Regions from separate parts of the Vibrio sp. R10-SG-ISO4 genome, predicted to be linked through region 2. Evidence: riboswitches for the same ligand, from Rfam matches in the RefSeq annotation. Region 2 holds a riboswitch; each other region holds the start of a gene.
What was found. A riboswitch is a leader RNA that binds a small molecule or an ion and turns the genes downstream of it on or off. The one in region 2 is predicted to bind lysine.
Positions count from the first base shown of each region.

Region 1: it holds a riboswitch for lysine, as region 2 does, so the genes downstream of both, lysC (lysine-sensitive aspartokinase 3) here and AC6R03_RS14615 (Na+/H+ antiporter NhaC family protein) in region 2, are expected to answer to the same signal.
Region 3: it holds a riboswitch for lysine, as region 2 does, so the genes downstream of both, AC6R03_RS04130 (LysE family translocator) here and AC6R03_RS14615 (Na+/H+ antiporter NhaC family protein) in region 2, are expected to answer to the same signal.

Region 1 is NZ_JCBDHJ010000001.1:103,108-109,889, forward strand. Features, by position in the region: gene AC6R03_RS00445 (PglL family O-oligosaccharyltransferase) at 1-309, shown strand, start outside; gene AC6R03_RS00450 (pyridoxal-phosphate-dependent aminotransferase family protein) at 414-1,532, opposite strand; lysine riboswitch at 1,761-1,938, shown strand; gene lysC (lysine-sensitive aspartokinase 3) at 2,025-3,377, shown strand; gene pmbA (metalloprotease PmbA) at 3,456-4,799, opposite strand; gene yjgA (ribosome biogenesis factor YjgA) at 4,907-5,437, shown strand; gene thiQ (thiamine ABC transporter ATP-binding protein) at 5,527-6,243, opposite strand; gene thiP (thiamine/thiamine pyrophosphate ABC transporter permease ThiP) at 6,227-6,782, opposite strand, start outside.
Region 2 is NZ_JCBDHJ010000018.1:364,250-371,031, forward strand. Features, by position in the region: gene AC6R03_RS14600 (hypothetical protein) at 176-448, shown strand; gene AC6R03_RS14605 (inosine/guanosine kinase) at 583-1,887, shown strand; gene AC6R03_RS14610 (H-NS family histone-like protein) at 1,939-2,346, opposite strand; lysine riboswitch at 2,969-3,150, shown strand; gene AC6R03_RS14615 (Na+/H+ antiporter NhaC family protein) at 3,262-4,863, shown strand; His leader region at 5,063-5,199, shown strand; gene hisG (ATP phosphoribosyltransferase) at 5,249-6,145, shown strand; gene hisD (histidinol dehydrogenase) at 6,151-6,782, shown strand, end outside.
Region 3 is NZ_JCBDHJ010000008.1:61,392-68,173, reverse strand. Features, by position in the region: gene AC6R03_RS04135 (polysaccharide lyase 6 family protein) at 1-868, opposite strand, end outside; lysine riboswitch at 1,585-1,781, shown strand; gene AC6R03_RS04130 (LysE family translocator) at 1,869-2,501, shown strand; gene AC6R03_RS04125 (IS110 family RNA-guided transposase) at 3,091-4,107, opposite strand; gene purF (amidophosphoribosyltransferase) at 4,323-5,837, opposite strand; gene AC6R03_RS04115 (CvpA family protein) at 5,873-6,364, opposite strand; gene AC6R03_RS04110 (SPOR domain-containing protein) at 6,427-6,782, opposite strand, start outside.

The sequences.
Region 1 (6,782 bases), on a different contig from region 2:
AGTAACCCGATTGTCTGGCAGGAGCGTTTTGACTGGGACATCTACAGCACCTATCTCAATATTGGCCTGCACCAGCAAAACCCTGAATTTATTCAACCGTACGTGGATTGGTCGCTGGGCGTGATTACCCACAAACCAAGACCGGCATTCTACAACAACTTAATTCTGGCCTACCAAGGTTTGAATGACAGTGAAAAGGCGGAACAAATCCGAGCCGAAGCGCAATTCCTGTTTCCTCGGCGCGATTTCTCAGACGTGCAATACGTGCCACCGACTACCGACGCACTGCTTCGTACAGACGAAGAATAAAAAGAAAACAAAAAGTAGATAAGAAAAGGCTCTCCGAACTGGAGAGCCATCTGCAATCATTAACAGGGCAAATTATTCGCCAAGCGACTCTAATCCGAGCGACTCTATCCGAGCGACTCTTTAAGCGCTTGTAAACAGAGTGCGACGTTCTCCTCCCGCGCACCATAGCCCATTAGGCCAATCCGCCACGCCTTGCCCGCCAATGCGCCAAGCCCGGCACCAATTTCCAGATTGTACGTATCAAGAAGGTGACTGCGTATTTGGGCTTCATCAATCCCCTCAGGAACATAAATCGCATTCAGTTGCGGCAAGCGTGCGGACTCTTCCACCACAAACTCAAAGCCGAGCGCCAATAAGCCGGTCTTGAGCTTGTTGTGCATCTGCTGATGGCGACGCCACGCGTTTTCTAACCCTTCATTTTTGAGCATCAGCAAAGCTTCATGCAGTGCATAGAGACTGTTGACGGGCGCTGTGTGGTGGTAACTACGCTTGCCCTCTCCACTCCAGTAACCGAGTACCAAACTTTGGTCTAAAAACCAACTTTGCACCGGGGTTTGACGGGCGGTGATTTTCTCAATCGCTGCACTGGAGAAGGTCACAGGAGAGAGGCCCGGCGTACAAGAGAGGCACTTTTGACTGCCCGAGTAGACCGCATCAAGTTGCCACTCATCGACTTTGAGTGGCACGCCACCCAATGACGTCACCGCATCGACGATCGACAACACATTGAACTCTTTAGCAAGCGCGCCCAGCGTCTTCGCATCACTGCATGCCCCTGTCGACGTTTCTGCATGGACAAACGCGAGGAGCTTGGTATCAGGATGCGCCTGCAACGCATCACGAACTTTCTCTACCGAGACCGGCGTTCCCCAGTCATCATCGACCAGCACCGCTTCACCGCCGCAGCGCACCACGTTTTCTCGCATGCGCTCGCCAAACACGCCATTTCGGCAGACGATGACTTTGTCCCCCGGCTCAATCAAGTTAACAAAGCAGGTCTCCATACCTGCACTGCCTGGTGCCGAGACAGCAATCGTAAACTCATTGTTGGTCTGAAAGGCGTATTTAAGCAGCTGCTTGAGTTCGTCCATCATCTGGATAAAAAGCGGGTCAAGGTGGCCCACCGTCGGGCGGCTCAAAGCTTGCAGTACCTGTGGGGAAATATCGGATGGACCAGGGCCCATCAAAATACGGCGAGGGGGGATAAAACTTTGGTAAGTCATTGGCAACTCCTTTTGAATCATGAGGGTGTTCTTGTTGTTATCTCTTCACCATAATCGAATTCATCCAGCGCAGCAATGCGCAAAAAGTCGACAGGTCATACCAGTCTCACAAACCGAACCTATCGTCTTTAACCCGTAAATTTCGCATTGACATTAAGAGGATAAACACGTTCAATGCGAAAGCGGTGGCAAGACAATTCGTCACCCTGTTGTACAAACAATTATGCTTTTTGCAGAAGAGGAGCACTACCCAGGTAGGCATGTTGTGGAGCCACAATTCCAAAACAACATTCTGAGGGGGAGTAGTGCCGAGGTAGGCTTATATTGTGGTTTAAGTCTGTCGGTTGACTTGGGTTGAGTCCCATCAACTGTCATCAGCGCTGTCTGGTGATGAGCTTCTGAGGTCGTACTCCATACCTACCTCTACTCTCGCTCATCCTCACCTCACGCAAAGGAAAGACTCAATATTCAGGAAGTTGTGGGAGAAATGCCGTGAGCAATTTTAACGTTGCTAAATTTGGTGGGACAAGTGTTGCAAACTTTGAAGCGATGAGCCGTTGTGCGGCGGTCGTTGAGAACAATCCAGAGACAAAACTGGTGGTCAGCAGTGCCTGTTCAGGGGTAACAAATCTATTGGTCGCGCTGGCGAACGGCGTACAAGATCAGCAGCAACGCAGCGATATTCTGACTCAGCTCGCTGAGATTCATGATGCGATTCTTAATCAACTCAATGATCCAACCCATGCGGCGAGTGAAGTGTACAGTCTGCTTGATACGGTCACCAGTCTTGCGGAAGCGGCCTCGATTCAAGCCAGCAATAAGTTGACTGATCACCTTGTTGCGTGTGGTGAACTGATGTCGACCCACATTTTAACCCAACTAATGATTGAGCGCGGCATCAACGCGGTACGCTTTGATATTCGTGATGTACTGCGCACTGACAGCCACTTTGGCCGCGCAGAACCGGATCTTGCCGCCATTCGAGAGCTTGCCAGTGACACCTTGCTGCCACTGTGCCGCGAGCACGTTGTGGTGACACAGGGCTTTATTGGTTCCGATGAAGAAGGCAACACCACTACCCTTGGCCGTGGTGGCAGTGATTACAGTGCGGCTTTGATTGCCGAGGCAGTGCAAGCCTCTGGCTTAGAAATTTGGACTGATGTACCGGGAATCTACACCACAGACCCGCGTATTGCCCCGAATGCGGCACCGATTGCAGAAATTAGCTTCAGCGAAGCGTCAGAGATGGCGAATTTTGGCGCCAAGATCCTGCACCCTTCGACCCTAGTCCCTGCTCTGCGCCATGATATTCCGGTGTTTGTCGGTTCCTCTAAAGCGCCAGAGCAAGGCGGTACTTGGATTCGTCATCAAGTGGAAAGCTCACCGCTGTTTCGCGCCCTAGCCCTACGTAACAACCAAACCATGGTGACGCTGCGCAGCGCGAAAATGTTCCATGCTTACGGCTTTCTAGCCAAAGTGTTTGAGATCTTGGCCAAGCATAAGGTCTCGGTCGATTTGATCACCACCTCTGAAATCAGTGTCTCATTAACGCTTGATCAAACAGGTACCTCTGGCGGTGCGCCATCGTTACCTCAAGCTGCGCGTGAAGAGCTTGAAGAGCTGTGCAGTGTGAAAGTGGAACACAACCTCTCCGTCGTCGCCTTGATTGGTAACAACATGAGCGAGAGCAAAGGTTATGCAAAACAAGTATTTGGTACACTTGAAGACTTTAACTTACGAATGATTTGTTACGGCGCTAGCCAGCACAACCTCTGTTTCTTACTGCGTGAATCAGAAGCCAAACAAGCGATTCAGAAGTTGCATGTCGAGCTGTTTGAGCGCTAACAGCACTATAAATACACATCAGCGACGAAGCACTCTCGTGTTTCGTCGCTGAAGCATCGCTAAGTCAAATAGTGAGGCTTATTCGCCCGCCACTTTCATTGACTCAAGCAAGATAGAACCGGTTTGAATCTGCGAACGGGTTTCCACATCACTGCCGACAGCCACTATTTGGTTGAACATCTGCTTGAGATTGCCTGCGATGGTCACCTCAGAGACGGGGAATTGGATTTGACCATTCTCAACCCAAAAACCGGCTGCGCCGCGCGAGTAATCGCCCGTCACGATATTCACACCCTGCCCCATCACTTCTGTAACCAAAAAGCCGGTGTCCAGCGCCTTAAGCATTTGCTCAAAATCTTGCCCTGTGGATTGCACGTACCAGTTGTGGATGCCACCCGCATGACCGGTTGGCGTCATCGACATTTTACGCGCCGCATAGCTGGTCAATAGGTAAGTGGATAACACGCCGTCAGTGATAATTTGTCTATCTTGCGTAGCAACGCCTTCGCTATCAAACGGGCTTGACGCTAGACCACGCAATACATGGGGACGCTCGTCGACTTGGAACCAGCTAGGTAGAATTTGCTGACCAAGATGATCAAGAAGAAACGAGGATTTGCGGTACAAGTTGCCACCACTGATCGCCATCACAAGGTGACCGAGTAGACCCGTTGCGACATCCGCCGCAAACATGATCGGGTACTGACCGGTCTTGAGCTTCTGCGCGTCTAAACGACTGACGGTTTTCTCCGCTGCGCTCAGGCCCACGGATTTCGGCGTCCACAGGTCGTCTTTGTTACGCGCCACTGTGTAGCTGTAGTCACGTTCCATTTCACCGTTTTGGCCTTGACCAATCACACAGCAACTGATGCTATGGCGACTTGAGGCATAACTCGCCAGTAAGCCGTGGCTGTTGCCGTACACTTTGACGCCATAGTGGCTATCGTAGCTGGCGCCATCACTTTGCTTGATCTTATCGCTGTAGCTGAGCGCTTCTTGCTCCGCTTCAATCGCCATTTTTGCCGCGTAGTCAGGGTCAGGCGTATCGGGGTGAAACAGATCCAAGTTGGGAATATCTTTGACCATCAGTTCAGCCGGTGCTGGGCCTGCGTACGGATCTTCTGATGTGTATTGAGCGATATCGAGTGCCGCCAATACCGTTTGTTGAATCGCTTTTTCGCTTAAGTCTGACGTTGAGGCGCTGCCTTTACGCTGATTGCTATAGACGGTAATACCGAGTGCACCGTCACTGTTGAACTCCACATTTTCGACCTCACACATGCGAGTCGATACGCTTAAACCTGTGGTTTTACTGATGGCAACTTCCGCGGCATCCGCTTTTTCACCCGCCATCTCTAACGCTTTCGCGACGGCAGCTTCAAGCTCGATACGCTGCTGTGCCACTTGCTTTTTTACGTCCATATTCTCTTCATCAGTCGTTGCTTTGTCGCTAGGATAACAAGAATTTCGCTTTCTCCCCATGATTCTTGTTAAAATAGAGAAATAGACGTTCAAATGAAGGTATGAAAATGGCTCGCAAAAATCAAAAAGCGCCATGGGAACCAGAAGAAGAGATCATCTGGGTAAGTAAATCCGAGTTGAAGCGTGACATGGAAGAGCTGCAGAAACTGGGTGAAGAGCTCGTTAACCTCAAGCCCTCTGTGTTGGAAAAATTTCCACTCAGCGAAGACTTGGCCGATGCGATTCGCGATGCGCAACGTTTTAAAAACGAAGCGCGCCGTCGTCAGTTGCAGTTTATCGGAAAATTGATGCGTCACGAAGACCCAGAGCCAATTCAAGCGGCGCTGGATAAAGTCCGTAACAAGCACTCTCAAACCACGGCGCTGCTGCACAAATTAGAGCAATTGCGTGACCGTGTGGTGGAAGAGGGCGACAGCGCCATTGAAGAGGTATTGACGCTGTATCCGGATGCGGACCGTCAGCGTTTACGTCAGCTTGCTCGTCAGGCGAACAAAGAAAAGCAAGCCAACAAGCCAGCTAAAGCGTATCGAGAGATTTTCCAGATCCTCAAAGCATTGAGCAGTGAAGAGCCACAATAACACGCTCTTACTCAGTGATGATTGAAGCGGATAAGTGCACACTTATCCGCTTTTTTTTATCTCTGCTTTCTAGCCCATTGTTATTGCGCTCAGTTGTGCGCCGTGGTGGCCGCCTGAACAAATGCGCCGAGGCTAGGGTCCGAGTGGGTCGCCGCTAGCTCTGAAATCGGCCCAGTCGCTGCGACATGACCTTGTGATACAAACGCAAAATGCGTGGCGATCGCTTTGGCATCACCTAAGTGGTGCGTCACCATTACTACCGTAATATCACGCTCACTCGCCAACTGTTTGACCAGTGATAGCATCTCTAACCTGAGCAAAGGATCGAGCGCTGAAAAGGGCTCGTCTAGCAGCCATATCGGCGCAGACTGTACAAAGCAGCGCGCTAACGCAACCCGTTGACGCTGGCCACCAGAGAGCTCATGCGGCAATCGAGACAAATACTCCGCCACCCCCACCTGCTGTGCCGCTTGCACTACCGCCTGTTTCTGCGTTGCAGACAACTTCAAGCCGGGGTCCAATCCAAGGCCTATGTTTTCCGACACGGTAAGGTGAGCAAACAAGTTGTGCTCTTGAAACAACATCGCAAACGGGCGCTGATAAGGCGCCAGCCCGTTGAGTGTTTGCCCTTGCGCTAAAATTTCACCGCTTAATGGTTCAATAAAACCCGCCATCAAGGCGAGCAAGGTCGACTTCCCTGCGCCACTGGGTCCCATAAGCGCGACGATTTGCCCTGCCTCAACGTGCAGATCAAACTGAAATGACTCGGCATGATAATCGTAATGCAGGTCACTGAGAGTGAGCATAGTGACTCCTATTGGTGGGGGTAGAAGCAGAGCGAGGGCGAAACAGGCGCTCCATCAGCGCAAAACAGCCCACACTCAAAAGCAGTAAAGTGACCGATACGACTGCCGCCGCGTCCATTTGGTAACTGCCGAGCAGTTGGAACAGGTAGAGCGGCAGCGTACGAAACTCCTGGCTGCCAAACAGCGCGATGGCACTGAGATCGCCCATAGAAAACATAAAGCTGATGGCAAACGCGTGCGCCAGCGGCCGTTTTAATGCGCGCCATTCCACCACTCGTAAACGGCGCCAACCGCGGATTCCAAGGGTTGCACAAAGGTACTGATACTGCTGCTCGAGTTGCAACATCGGCTGAGCCAAGGTTTTGATCACATAAGGCAGCCCCATTAACGCGTTGACCGTAACAACAACGACCAAGGCGTAGCTGAGCGCATCCGTCCACGAACGGAGCAGCAAAAAGAGCCCGGTCGAGATCACTAATCCTGGGGTCACCAGAATGATGGTCCCTAGCAGCTCTATCTTATCCGCGTCTTTCTCACGT
Region 2 (6,782 bases):
CTAAACACGGCAATGTACCTCGCGTAAATATCACAACATATCGGTTGATTGCGTTGATGGTCATTACGTCGACAGTTAGCACGGATATCATTGGGTAATGCAGGGTTAGTTGTGGCATAGTGGGCGAAATTCAAGAGTCCTAGGCTCATCTATCTCATTATTAAGTGAACCCCTCATGACTGAACACCAAGACGAACTGCTGCAAGAAACGCAACTTATTGAAGTGATTGAAAACCAACTCCAAGATGGCAACCCCATCAAAGTGAAAGAAACGTTAATGCGTTTGATGATGACGGGCACAGCAAGAGACGAAGCAATTGCCATGATGGCTTGCGCAGTCTCAATCGAAATTTTTGATGTGATGAAAAACGATGGTGAGTTTAATCTTAAACGCTATTCCGAGCACTTGGATTTATTGCCAGATTTGAGTTTTATGGAAGGCGAATAAGCCGCCGCTAATCGTTATCGACGTTGTGTCAGGTTAAATGTGCGAGCAAACGTTTGCTATGCTAGCGGGAGTTGCCGCGCCAATAAGGGCGCGGTAGAATCGCGCCACTTTTTATCCCTTACTTTACTCTGATTATGAAATTTCCCGGCCAACGCAAATCCAAACATTACTTCCCGGTTCATGCTCGCGATCCTTTAGTGACTCAAGCGCAGGACAGCAAGAAAATGTCCCGCACCCACATTATTGGTATCGACCAAACCTTAGTGGATATTGAAGCCAAAGTGTGTAGCACGCTCATCGAAAAATACCAGTTAAGTAAGGGACACTCACTGGTGATTGATGATGCGACGGCCGAAGCGTTATACGACGAACTAAAGCGCGATGATTTGATCACCAATGAATACGCGGGTGGTACGATTGGCAATACCTTGCACAACTATTCTGTGTTGGCGGATGACCGTTCGACGCTACTGGGTGTCATGAGTCAGGACATCAAGATCGGCAGTTACGGCTATCGTTATTTGTGCAATACCTCCAGTCGAATGGATTTGAATTATCTGCAAGGTGTCGACGGCGCGATTGGACGCTGCTTCGCGCTGATCACCGAAGACGGGGAGCGCACTTTTGCCATTAGTGAAGGGCAGATGAACCAGCTTAAACCAGAGAGCATTCCAGAAAAAATCTTTAAAAATGCCTCTGCACTGGTGCTGACTGCGTATTTGGTGCGCTGCAAAGCGGGCGATCCGATGCCAGAAGCGACCATGCGCGCTATTGAGTACGCGAAAAAGCACGATGTACCGGTCGTTCTCACGTTAGGGACTAAGTTTGTCATCCAAGATGACCCGCAGTTTTGGCAGCAATTTTTGCGCGATCATGTCACCGTTGTAGCGATGAATGAAGATGAGGCGCATGCGCTCACTGGGGAGAGCGACCCGCTTGCGGCATCAGACAAAGCCTTGGAGTGGGTCGATTTGGTGCTGTGTACTGCTGGGCCACTTGGCTTGTTTATGGCCGGTTATACCGAAGACGCGGCCAAACGTGAAACGTCATTGCCTTTGTTGCCAGGTAGTATTGCGGAATTCAATCGTTATGAATTTAGCCGCCCTGCATTAAAAGATAATTGCGATCAAGCGATCAAAGTATATTCCCATATTTCACCATACATGGGTGGTCCGGAGAAAATTAAAAACACCAATGGCGCCGGTGATGCGGCATTGTCTGCGTTATTGCACGATATGGCCGCGAATAAATACCACAAAGAAAATGTGCCCAACTCGAGTAAACACGCGCATGCGTTTTTAACTTACTCTTCCTTTTCACAAGTATGTAAGTATTCCAACCGTGCCAGTTATGAGGTATTGGTTCAGCACTCTCCACGTCTTTCGAAAGGTTTACCAGAGCGAGAAGATAGCTTGGAAGAAGCCTACTGGGAACGATAAACGAAAAAAGCGCCGAAAGGCGCTTTTTTTTGAACTAACTTACATCGAAAGTTAGATCAGGAACTCTTCTAGGCTCTTGCCTGCATCCAATTGCTGTTGAATAGCAGATGGGGTGCGACCTTGACCGGTCCAAGTTTTAGTTTCACCGCTTGCATCCACATATTTATATTTTGGTGGACGAGGTGCACGTTTCGATTTGGTTTTGGTTTTTGTTTCACCAGCAAGCGCAGAGTACAGGGCATCAATATCGATACCTTCTTTAGAAATTTGCTCAGCGATAGCAGCCAGTTTGGCTTCTTGCTCTGCCGCTGCTGCACGCTGCGCTTCTTCCTCTTCTTTACGCTCAGTAAAGACTGTCGTTAATTTGCTTAGGGCGTCTTCCAGTTGCTCAAGAGTCAGTTCACGTGCTGCGGCACGAAGACTACGAATATTTAATAGTGTTTTTGTTAGTTCAGACATAACATCTCTCATTGTTATCTTATTTAAGAGTATTTCTTAAATACTAATCTTGATATTTAAACATTACAATCCATTCTTTGCAGAATGCGATAAATTTATTGTTAATGTCAGCCAAATTTACCTTTCTTTACTTTATTGGAGCGATCATTCGGCTAAGTCCTGTTTTGACGCTCAGATTTAATAATAGAGTTTCATATCTATTATTAAACGTTTCTTATCCTGATGGTACTGTTTAGATAAAAGTCGCCGAAATCAGCATGAGAACGAATTTGCCTAATAGTTGGCATTATAATGTCGATATAGTTCAAATGAACCACCTCAATACGTTTTCTTTTACGATTTCGATCACAGCACATATTTCGACTTGGAGAAAGTGCTATCTATTTGGCATTGCAGTCAACACCGAGTTTTTAATGTCCCGGGCGTTGAACGTCAGCACAGTGTGAATTGTCATCAAATTGAGAGTTGGCTTCCTGTTTGTACCATCGCTAAGCAATAAAAGTGACAACAAAACGAGCCAAATTGTTGAAATGCAGTTTTAGATGGGTACAATGGCGCCACCTAATGCATGACTACAGTAAAACCTTTGTTAATTTGATGTTTCATTGGTTGATTATTTTGGTTGTGCGGTAGAGGAGCGGAATAAAATAGTAGCGTTTGTTGGGGTGATGCCAATGAGCATGCGTGAAAGGTTATCTCGCCGAAGTGGGCTTCCATATCAAAGGAGTTCGCTGGGGTTAGTCTCGAAAGGGCTAACACTGCCATAGTCTATAATGTGTAAAACTATGGAGCGCTACTGTAGGGTTGGGTGAAGTGTCTACTTCCCTGTCGCTAAGTTCAACATTATCAACGGCCTCGTGCGGTTGACTAATCTGCAGTAGATCTCTAACCATTTATTACTGGTTTTTGAAGATCATGAATTTAATTGATTTTGCCTCATCTCCTTTATCTCTTTTGCCACCACTCGTGGCGTTGAGTCTTGCGATCATTACGCGTCGCGTTCTTGTGTCTCTCGGTGTGGGTATCGTTTTAGGTGCCGTATTGCTTAACGACTATTCGTTTTCGAGTGCGTCGGGTTATCTTGCGTCAACCGTATCGGGCGTTTTCGTAGAAGACGGTGGCCTCAATACTTGGAACATGAGTATTGTCGGCTTCTTGCTTTTACTCGGTATGATGACAGCACTGCTGACGCTCTCAGGTGGCACTCGCGCGTTTGCTGAATGGGCGCAGTCTCGTGTGAAAAGTAAGCGCGGTTCAAAACTGCTTGCTGCGTTTTTGGGCGTGTTCATTTTTGTCGATGATTACTTTAACAGTTTGGCGGTGGGCGCGATTTCTCGCCCTGTCACGGACCGTTTTTACGTCTCTCGCTCTAAGCTGGCTTACATTCTCGATTCGACCGCTGCCCCTATGTGTGTCTTGATGCCTGCATCAAGCTGGGGTGCCTACATTATGACCATTATTGGTGGCATCTTAGTCTCTCATGGCATCACAGAGTATTCCGCGTTGGGCGCTTACGTGCGTTTGATTCCGATGAACTTCTATGCGGTATTTGCGCTGTTGATGGTGTTTGCTGTGGCTTGGTTTGGTCTCGACATCGGTAAGATGCGCAGCCATGAAATTGCGGCGTCTCAAGGCCGTGGCTTTGACAAAGATGCAGAGAACGATACCAAAGAAGCGCATGAGCTCAATGAAGAGCTGGATATTCCTGAAAGCGAAGGCGGACGCGTTCTTGATTTGGTTTTGCCTATCGTGCTGTTAATCATTGCAACGGTAGCGGCCATGCTTTACACCGGTGGTCAGGCGCTTAAAGCGGATGGTGAAGCGTTTAATCTGCTGGGCGCTTTTGAAAACACCGATGTGGGTTTGTCTTTGATCTACGGTGGTATTGTGGGTTTGGCAACCGCGCTGTTTACGGTGGTTAAGCAACGCATTGCGACCATCGAAATTGCTCGTACACTGTGGATTGGTGCGCGCTCAATGTTTGGTGCGATCCTCATTCTAGTCTTCGCGTGGACCATTGGTAGCGTGATTGGTGACATGAACACGGGTAAATACCTGTCAACGCTGGCGCAAGGTAGCATCAACCCACATTGGTTGCCGGTTATCCTGTTCTTGCTCTCGGGCTTGATGGCGTTCTCGACCGGTACCTCTTGGGGTACATTCGGTATCATGTTGCCGATTGCGGGTGATATGGCTGGAGCGACAGATATTGCCTTGATGTTGCCAATGCTGAGTGCGGTGCTCGCCGGTTCGGTCTTTGGTGATCACTGCTCACCGATTTCGGATACCACGATCTTGTCTTCGACGGGTGCTCGTTGTAATCATATTGATCACGTCTCGACTCAGTTACCTTATGCGTTATCTGTAGCAGCGATCTCTTGTGTCGGCTTTATCACTCTCGGTATGACAGCGTCGGTCGGTCTCTCATTTGCGGTCGCCAGCGTGGCGTTTGTGGCCGTGTGCGCGGTGCTTTCAATGATGTCTAAGTCGAAGCTAGCGAGCTGTGCGACGTCATAAAACGATAGACAGTTCGTATCTAACTGACAGATTCTATTGATTATTTTAAGGAGGCTTTGGTCTCCTTTCTTATTTGTATTAGACAAATAAGAAAAAGTTGAAATTAAAGGTTGAAAAGATCCCTGAGCTTGGTTAGTGTGGGTGTCAACCAAGCGAGCTAAGAGAGCTTTATCAGTATGCGCAATTTTGTAATGAACATTCATCATCACCATCACCCAATCTAGTCTTTCGGGAGATGTGCGCATACCCGGGAGATAGGAAACTCCCGGAGGCAGAAAATCGCAAATATAAAGATTTATGACCCTCGGGAGACAAACCTTCCGAGGGTTTTTTAGTTTTTAAGTCTAACGTTTTGAACGATTTCGAACACAGGGATACAAGAGTCATGCAAACACAACGCCTAAGAATCGCCATTCAGAAAAAAGGTCGTCTAAGTAAAGAGAGCCAAGCACTGCTGAAAAAGTGTGGTGTGAAATTTAACGTCATGGGTGAAAAGCTGGTGGTTCACTCAGAGAACATGCCAATCGATTTGCTGCTTGTGCGTGACGACGATATCCCAGGTTTGATCATGGACGGTGTGGTTGATCTTGGTTTCATTGGCGAAAACGAATTGGAAGAAGTCCGCCTAGACCGCAAAGCATTGGGTGAGCCTAGTGAGTTTGTGACATTGCGCCGTCTCGATTTTGGTGGCTGCCGCCTCTCTATTGCGATCGATAAGGATGAAGAGTACAACGGCCCGCAAGATTTGGCCGGTAAGCGTATCGCTACCACCTATCCACAATTGTTAAAAGCCTACATGGATGAGCAAGGCGTACCGTTCTCAACCTGTATGCTGACCGGTTCTGTTGAAGTCGCGCCACGTGCTGGCCTTGCTGATGCCATCGCCGACCTAGTGTCTACCGGCGCTACTTTAGAAGCGAACGGCTTAAAAGAAGCGGAAGTCATCTTCCAATCAAAAGCGACCCTTATTCAGCGCAAAGGTGAGTTCGCACAAGATAAAACCAAACTGATTGATAAGCTATTGACTCGTATGCAAGGCGTTCAGCAAGCGAAAGAGTCGAAATACATCATGCTGCACGCCCCAGCAGACAAACTTGAGCAGATCAAATCGCTCCTTCCTGGCGCAGAAGATCCAACCGTTTTGCCGCTCTCTGCTGATAAACAAAAAGTGGCCGTTCACCTTGTGAGTACCGAAAACTTGTTCTGGGAAACCATGGAACAACTCAAAGAGCTTGGTGCTAGCTCAATCCTAGTACTGCCAATTGAGAAAATGATGGAGTAAGGGCGATGAGAACAGTTGTTTGGCAATCATTGAGTGAATCTCAGCAAGACTCCATTTTAGAGCGCCCTGCCATTACCGAAGGGGCGAATATTACCGCTGCGGTGTCTGAGGTTATCGCACAAGTAAAAACGCAAGGCGATGCTGCTCTATTGGCGTTGACGGAAAAGTATGATCGCGTCAAACCAGAGTCGATTCGAGTCTCAACTCAAGAGATTGAGGCGGCGTCAGAGCGCTTAAGCGAAACCATGAAGCAAGCGCTTGAGCAAGCGTACGCCAATATCGCTAAGTTTCACAAAGCCCAAAAGCCACAGCCTATTAAAGTTGAAACGCAACCTGGTGTTGTGTGTGAACAAGTGACTCGAGCGATTCAGAAAGTCGGTCTTTACATTCCAGGTGGCAGTGCGCCACTGCCATCGACCGTATTAATGCTCGGCGTACCGGCTAAGATTGCGGGTTGTCGTAAAGTGGTACTCTGCTCACCACCACCGATCGCAGATGAAATCCTCTACGTGGCGAAGCTGTGTGGTATCGATGAAGTTTACAATGTTGGTGGTGGTCAAGCGATTGCTGCGATGGCTTACGGAACAGAAACCGTGGCGAAAGTGGACAAGATTTTCGGCCCTGGTAATGCGTACGT
Region 3 (6,782 bases), on a different contig from region 2:
TGATGCCGCTCGCTTTCACAGAGATAAGCTCGATCTCGCCAGAGCCGTTTTTACCGACATAACCACTGATATTGTCGAAGTAGTTATTGCGGATAATACTTTGTGAATCAAACAGTGAGTTGTGGCTGTCACCCACGCGGATCGCTTGTCTGTCGTTGCGGTTGGTTCTCACCATTTTCGGGTTAGAGTTTTCGATCAGCTCCATATCTAAAGCCGTCAGGTCTTTAAAGATGTTACCTTCGATCAGAGTTTTCTCTAACTTGTCTGATGTTGCCACAACAAGCATCGCGCCGCGCTTGTACTTACCTTCAAAAGTATTGTTGGTAATCTTGTTGTTTTCGCCGCCAACAGTGATCCAACGGATGTTAGGGTATTTTCCTTTCTCATCCGCTACGTATTCGTAATCGTTGAACTTGTAGATAACAGAGTTATTTAAGGTGTTGTTTTTACCAAAGATACCAAACACGCCCATGATGTTTGCATCATGACTTTCAGTGCTTAGCGTTGCGCCACCTTCAGTGAAGACTAAGCTCTCAATTAGGTTATTGTCACCCTTAATCAAGAACTGAGTTGAACCGTTAAAAATGGCAGTTCCAGGCTCTTGAGCGACAATCTTGACGTTGTTCGCAGATAACGTCACACGACCTAAATCGGCATAGCGACCTGGTTTGATGCTAATCACATCGCCATCTTGCGCGTTGTTGATGCTCTCGCGCAGCTCCAGCACCTCTTGTGCAGAAGCAACAGCAACACCTTGATCAACCATAACTGCTGTCGGTTGGGTAACTTGTTCTGTGCTTGCGTGGCTCGTTGTCGCGCTTGCGAATAGTAATGAACCTAAAATAAATGCAATTGGTGACTTTTTCATTGGTATCTCTTTCGTAGGGTATTTGAGTATGAGGGAAGGTTAGCAACACACAAGAGGGCGAGAAAACCGATTCGCCCTTGGAATGTGGTCTGAATCGCATCGGCTTTGTTAAACTGCGGACAAGTTCAAATAATTTAATAATACAAACAGATCGTACTATTTAATGGTTGTAAAGGGTCTTGGTTCAGTTCAATAGCTCTCTTAAATTTTATTTTAACTTATTGTTTTTAAACTCTTTTATCTGAGATTACCTTAACTCTTAGTAGAATTTTCAAACTAGAGCATATGAGAGACTTTGCAAATTAAGGATAATTTGTAATATTAGTGCACTTACAATAACGAAATATTGATCGGGATTTTGTGAAAGATACAGAGTATGAATGAGTTAGTAATTCTTTCTGCTAGCAGTGATCACACTGCTAGCTGCTTTGCTAATTTAGGTTATTACGGATAACTTTTCGTACCCCAAAACGTCAAAGACCACCGTTGTCAGTGATGGTCTGTCTGCGCGGAATTGGACATAATCTTCCACCTGCGATCTACATTGTTAGATTCTCTATATGCAGAATTCGCCACAAAGTATGCAGAATCTCGTTCGGCCCGAATTGATTTTCCCAGAGCTCCGTTGGGAGGTTTAAGCGACGCAAAAAATATTTGCAATCATTCTAGCTTATAGTTTATCTTCATTTGCAAAGCTGTATTGGCGAAAATCAGTGCAGCAATGTAGAGGCGCATTACCTATCAGTAGCTCAGTTTAGGTTGACAACCATTGACCCTGAGTGAAAGGAGTCAATGCCGAAGTGCCACGGGCGTCACCCCGTAGTGCTGGGGTTGTATCGAATAGGTACAGCACTGCCATAGTAAACTCGTTAGGATGACAAAAACACGTTTTCTATGGAGCGCTACAGATGGATGGTGAGCCAGTTTATATGTGTCCCCCCAAAGCTTTGCATCCTGCATCGCTGTTCTAGTAGCCTCCATAATATATATTGAGGTAAGAATGTCTGATTTTAACTTTTGGTTATTGTTTCTAACAACCGCTTTTGCTCTAAATGTCGCTCCGGGGCCTGATCTGCTGTACATCCTGACGAAGACAATTAGCAATGGAAAAAAGGTAGGCTTAGCATCGGCTATTGGTGTATGTACCGGAGCGCTTTTCCATGTGTTTGCTGCTTCCATTGGCTTATCTGCTATTTTAGTCTCTTCTGCACTAGCATTTAGCATTGTTAAGTATGTTGGTGCGGCTTATCTGATATATCTTGCTTATCAGTCATTTAGATCATCTGGATTTGAGTTAAATGCCGATGGCTCAAATCAGAGCAAAGAAACAGCATTTGAAGCATTTAAGCAAGGGGTACTAATCGACATTCTAAACCCTAAAGTAGCTATTTTCTTTATGGCGTTTCTACCACAGTTTGTTCGTGAAGACGCAGGCTCTGTATCATTCCAGTTGTTCTATCTCGGGTTACTTGTTATTGCGGTTGCTATCGTTGTGGAAGCTGCATATGTTCTTGCGGCAGACAAGATTTCTGAACGAGTTAGAAGCAGTAAAAAACTCAGCATCTGGTTAGATCGTGCTGTCGGAACAATGTTTGCTGGTCTGGGTGTAAAGTTAGCAGTATCAACAAACTAAAAATATCTACTCAAGGAGAATGAGCGTGTACCGCAATAGTGAATTAGACATTTACATGATGCGCGTTTCCTTCTAGTTCAGAGCAAACAGGCCACCGCTACAAACGGTGGCCTTTTACGTTTTTGGGTACGAAGGAGTTCCTGAAAGCAACACTATGGGATGCTACTCCAATAAACTTCTGTCCGGTTGTGAATTTGCATAACAACTCAGGTGATATTTTCTGGGTAAGGGCATCGTTTTTGATTGGAAATGGGAGATTCCGTGCAGCGCTGTTCTGGTGTCTGCCATAACTTCACGTATCGCAAACTCCGCAGCGTAACTCGTTGCTGAGTAATAGCACTAAGGCGGTTTGGGGCAGAATGTATGGTACGCCCCGTTTTGCAAGTGAAAAGTCAAAAAAACAGAGTTGGTTTGCGCTAATGTATTCAGAGTCTTTTTGAGACTTTCATTAGTCCCAGCTCTACGATGAGATCCGCGCCAGATTGTCCTCATAAATGAGAAAGCACTTTCAATGCTGTTCTGCCCCTCAGGTCTTCAATCTGGTGGTCTAACCGTTTTGTCATCTTGATTTATCATATGCAAATTTTGGTTATGCTTTTACTTCGAACGCTTTGTGAGAGTTCATAACTGACCATGCTATGCGAGCCAGTTTATTAGCCAATGCAACAACAGCAACGTTGAATGGTTTTCGACACTTCAAATCAATAAGCCATGACCCGAAGTAATGCTCCGCAGAGCTATCCCTCCACATGACAGCTCTAGCCGCATGGATAAATAATTCTCTCAGTTCTTTGTTTCCCCGCTTCGATATACCCAACAATCGCGACTTTCCTCCCGTTGTATATTGAAACGGTACTAACCCTATCCATGCTGCAAAGTTTCGCCCATTAGCAAAGTCTTTAGGGTCTCCGACGGAAGACAAGCAACACGAAGCTGTCATAGGCCCTATGCCTGGTATCGTTTGAAGTAAACTATATAACTCATTTTCTTTATTGAGTTCGACTAGTTTTTGGTCTTGAACAGCGATCTTTTCATTTAGTTGGTTGTAGTAGTCCAATTGGTCACGAAGTTCAAGAATGATCTGTGGTGGGACTATAGCTTTTCTATCTGCTAGCCACTGGAACAGCATTTTCATATTGGCATGCCCCCGAGGAAAGCTAATGCCAAACTCTAGTAAGATTGACCCGATTCTATTCATACAGGAGGTTCTTTCGCGAATATATCCTGTTCTGATTTTCCTAATAACGGTACTAATTTGAGCTTGTTCGCTTTTCGGAGAGACAAACCTCATATTAGGTCTCGTGGCAGCTTCGGCAATAGCATCAGCATCAATGAAATCGTTCTTGTGGCTCTTAACGTATGGCTTTACATACTGTGCAGGTATTAGCTTGACCTTATGAGCATATTCTTTGCATTTTCGAGCCAACCAGTGCGCACCACAGCAGGCTTCCATTGCTATGGTTGTAGATTCTAGCTGTGAGATAAAATGAATGAGCTTAGCTCGGGTTAATTTGTGTCGGAAAACTTCACGACCAGAGTAGTCGTGGCCAATTAGATGGAAAACAGACTTACCGAGATCTATACCAATAACTTTAATAGCTGACATGATGGCACCTCTAAATGTTCAACGACCATGCTAATTTTAGCGTAGGTGTGGGGCGTACCATCTAATTAATGAGATAACGCGTGTTCAGCTAATTACGGCTTTAAACCCAAAAAGTAATCGCACGTTATTGTCATCTGACAGCAGCCGGATGGCGCAATAAAAAATGGTCATCCGTTGGATGACCATTAAATACGTTTACGTAGAGGGCGTGGAGGTTACGCGCCTTCGTTATGCAACTCTAGGTTAGCAAGCTCTTGCTGAATCTCTCGTTGCGTTTTTGCATCATCGCTGCGCAAAGACTCAAGAAAGTCTAAGTACTGCTGATTGATGTCGCCGGTTACGTATTCACCGCTAAATACCGACGTTTCGAACTGAGAGATGTCTGTGTTGCCTAGGCCAACGGCGTCCGTAAGGTCTTCCAACGTCTGGAAAATGAGCTCATCGGCACCAATTTGCTTACAGATCGCTTCGTTGTCTCGGCCATGGGCGATAAGCTCATTGGCGCTTGGCATGTCAATGCCGTACACGTTCGGGAAGCGAATCTCTGGCGCAGCAGAGACCATGTACACTTTCTTCGCACCTGAATCGCGGGCCATTTCGATGATCTGCTCTGACGTAGTACCACGTACGATAGAATCATCAACCAACAAGACATTCTTGTCTTTAAACTCTGAACGAATCGCGTTGAGTTTACGACGTACTGACTTCTTACGCTGCTGCTGACCCGGCATGATGAACGTGCGGCCAACATAGCGGTTTTTCACAAAACCTTGGCGGTAAGGCTTTTCAATCGCTTGAGCGATTTGTAGGGCGATGTCACACGAGGTCTCTGGAATCGGGATAACCACATCAATGTCCAAATCAGCAAATTCGTCACGGATTCGGTCGCCCAGCTTCTTACCCATCTCTACGCGTGCGCTGTAAACCGAAATCTTATCGATAAAGGAGTCGGGACGTGCAAAGTAAACAAATTCGAAAATACATGGGTTGAGTCGAGGGTTGTCCGCACACTGCTTAGTATGCAGTTGACCATCAAACGTCGCATAGATTGCTTCACCTGGCGCGACATCGCGCATAAAGTCAAAACCGACGGCATCCAGTGCCACTGATTCAGAGGCAACCATGTACTCGGTGCGACCTTCAACCTCGCGTTTACCTAAACACAGTGGGCGAATGCCGTTAGGATCGCGGAACGCAATCATGCCGTGACCGATGATCATAGCCGTCACCGCGTAAGCACCACGAATCGCGCGATGCACGTTGGTGACAGCACGGAACACATCTTCAGAGGTAACGTTACCTTTGACAGTATCAATCTCATGAGCCAACACGTTAAGCAACACTTCTGAATCAGAGGTGGTGTTGATGTGACGACGGTCTTTCTCGAACAACTTTTCGCGAATTTCGTGTGCGTTTGTGAGGTTACCGTTGTGAGCCAGTGTGATACCAAATGGTGAGTTCACGTAGAAAGGTTGCGCTTCAGACGCGCTTGAGCTTCCTGCTGTTGGGTAGCGAACATGGCCGATACCCACTGTACCTTGAAGTCTTTGCATGTGTTTGGCTTCAAACACATCCTTTACTAAACCGTTCGCCTTTCTAAGACGAAAACGATTGCTATCTATGGTACAAATACCCGCGGCATCTTGGCCACGATGCTGCAATACCGTCAATGCGTCATAGATAGACTGGTTTACAGGCGTTGTGCCCACGATTCCAACAATACCACACATGTCTTAACCCTCGATTTTCGACAATGGCTGGAGCGCTATAGCGCCCCAGATAAGAAACTAGATGTTGCTTGTAGGTGTTCAAAAAAAGGTGCGATGATGCGGCTGAATTCCGGTACCAACTGCGACCCTTTCCACCACTGTGAGTCTGGAAACGACGTAAACGCATCCATGAAGAATAGTGCCGCTGACACTATAAGAACACCTCGTAAACCGCCAAACACGATACCAAGGACTCTATCCGTTCCAGACAAACCTGTCTTCTGCACTAATTGAGCAATCACATAATTGACGATAGCACCGACAATCAGAGTTGCAATAAACAGAGCAGCGATCGCGGATCCGTTTCGGATCATGTCATCTTCGATATTGGTGAAATACATCGCCAATTTCGCGTAGTACTGACTGGCAATAAAAAAGGCGCCAAACCAGATAACAAGAGACAGCGCTTCTTTCGCGAAGCCACGAATTAAACTGATCAGCGCTGAGAGGCCGATCACACTTAAAATGACAATATCTAACCAGTTCATGTTGTTCTACATCTTAAGTTGGCGCGCATTTTAACAGAAAAAACGCTGACGCAAACGTTTTCTTATGGATTTAGTGGTTTAAATTTAAGCAATCGACCTTTTGAGCCAGTGATCTTTTCCAGTTCAATCACTTGGTGTTCGAGTTTACTCTTCGACACATCAGGACCAATAATTACTCGGGTAAAACCATTCTCTAATTTGGTGTGTGCTTGGTATCCGCGCTTTTGCAAATCATCCACGACGCTCTGCGCATTCTCTGCGTTTTTTAACGCCATCAGTTGGATGATCCATGCACTGTCTTGATACTCATTGCGTTCAGGGATGGCTTTAACGATCACCTCGAGTGGCGCCTCTTCTGCACTCTCCTCTTGAGTGACGACCGCGACAGGCGTATCGGGCAGCGCTTTCGAGTCATCCA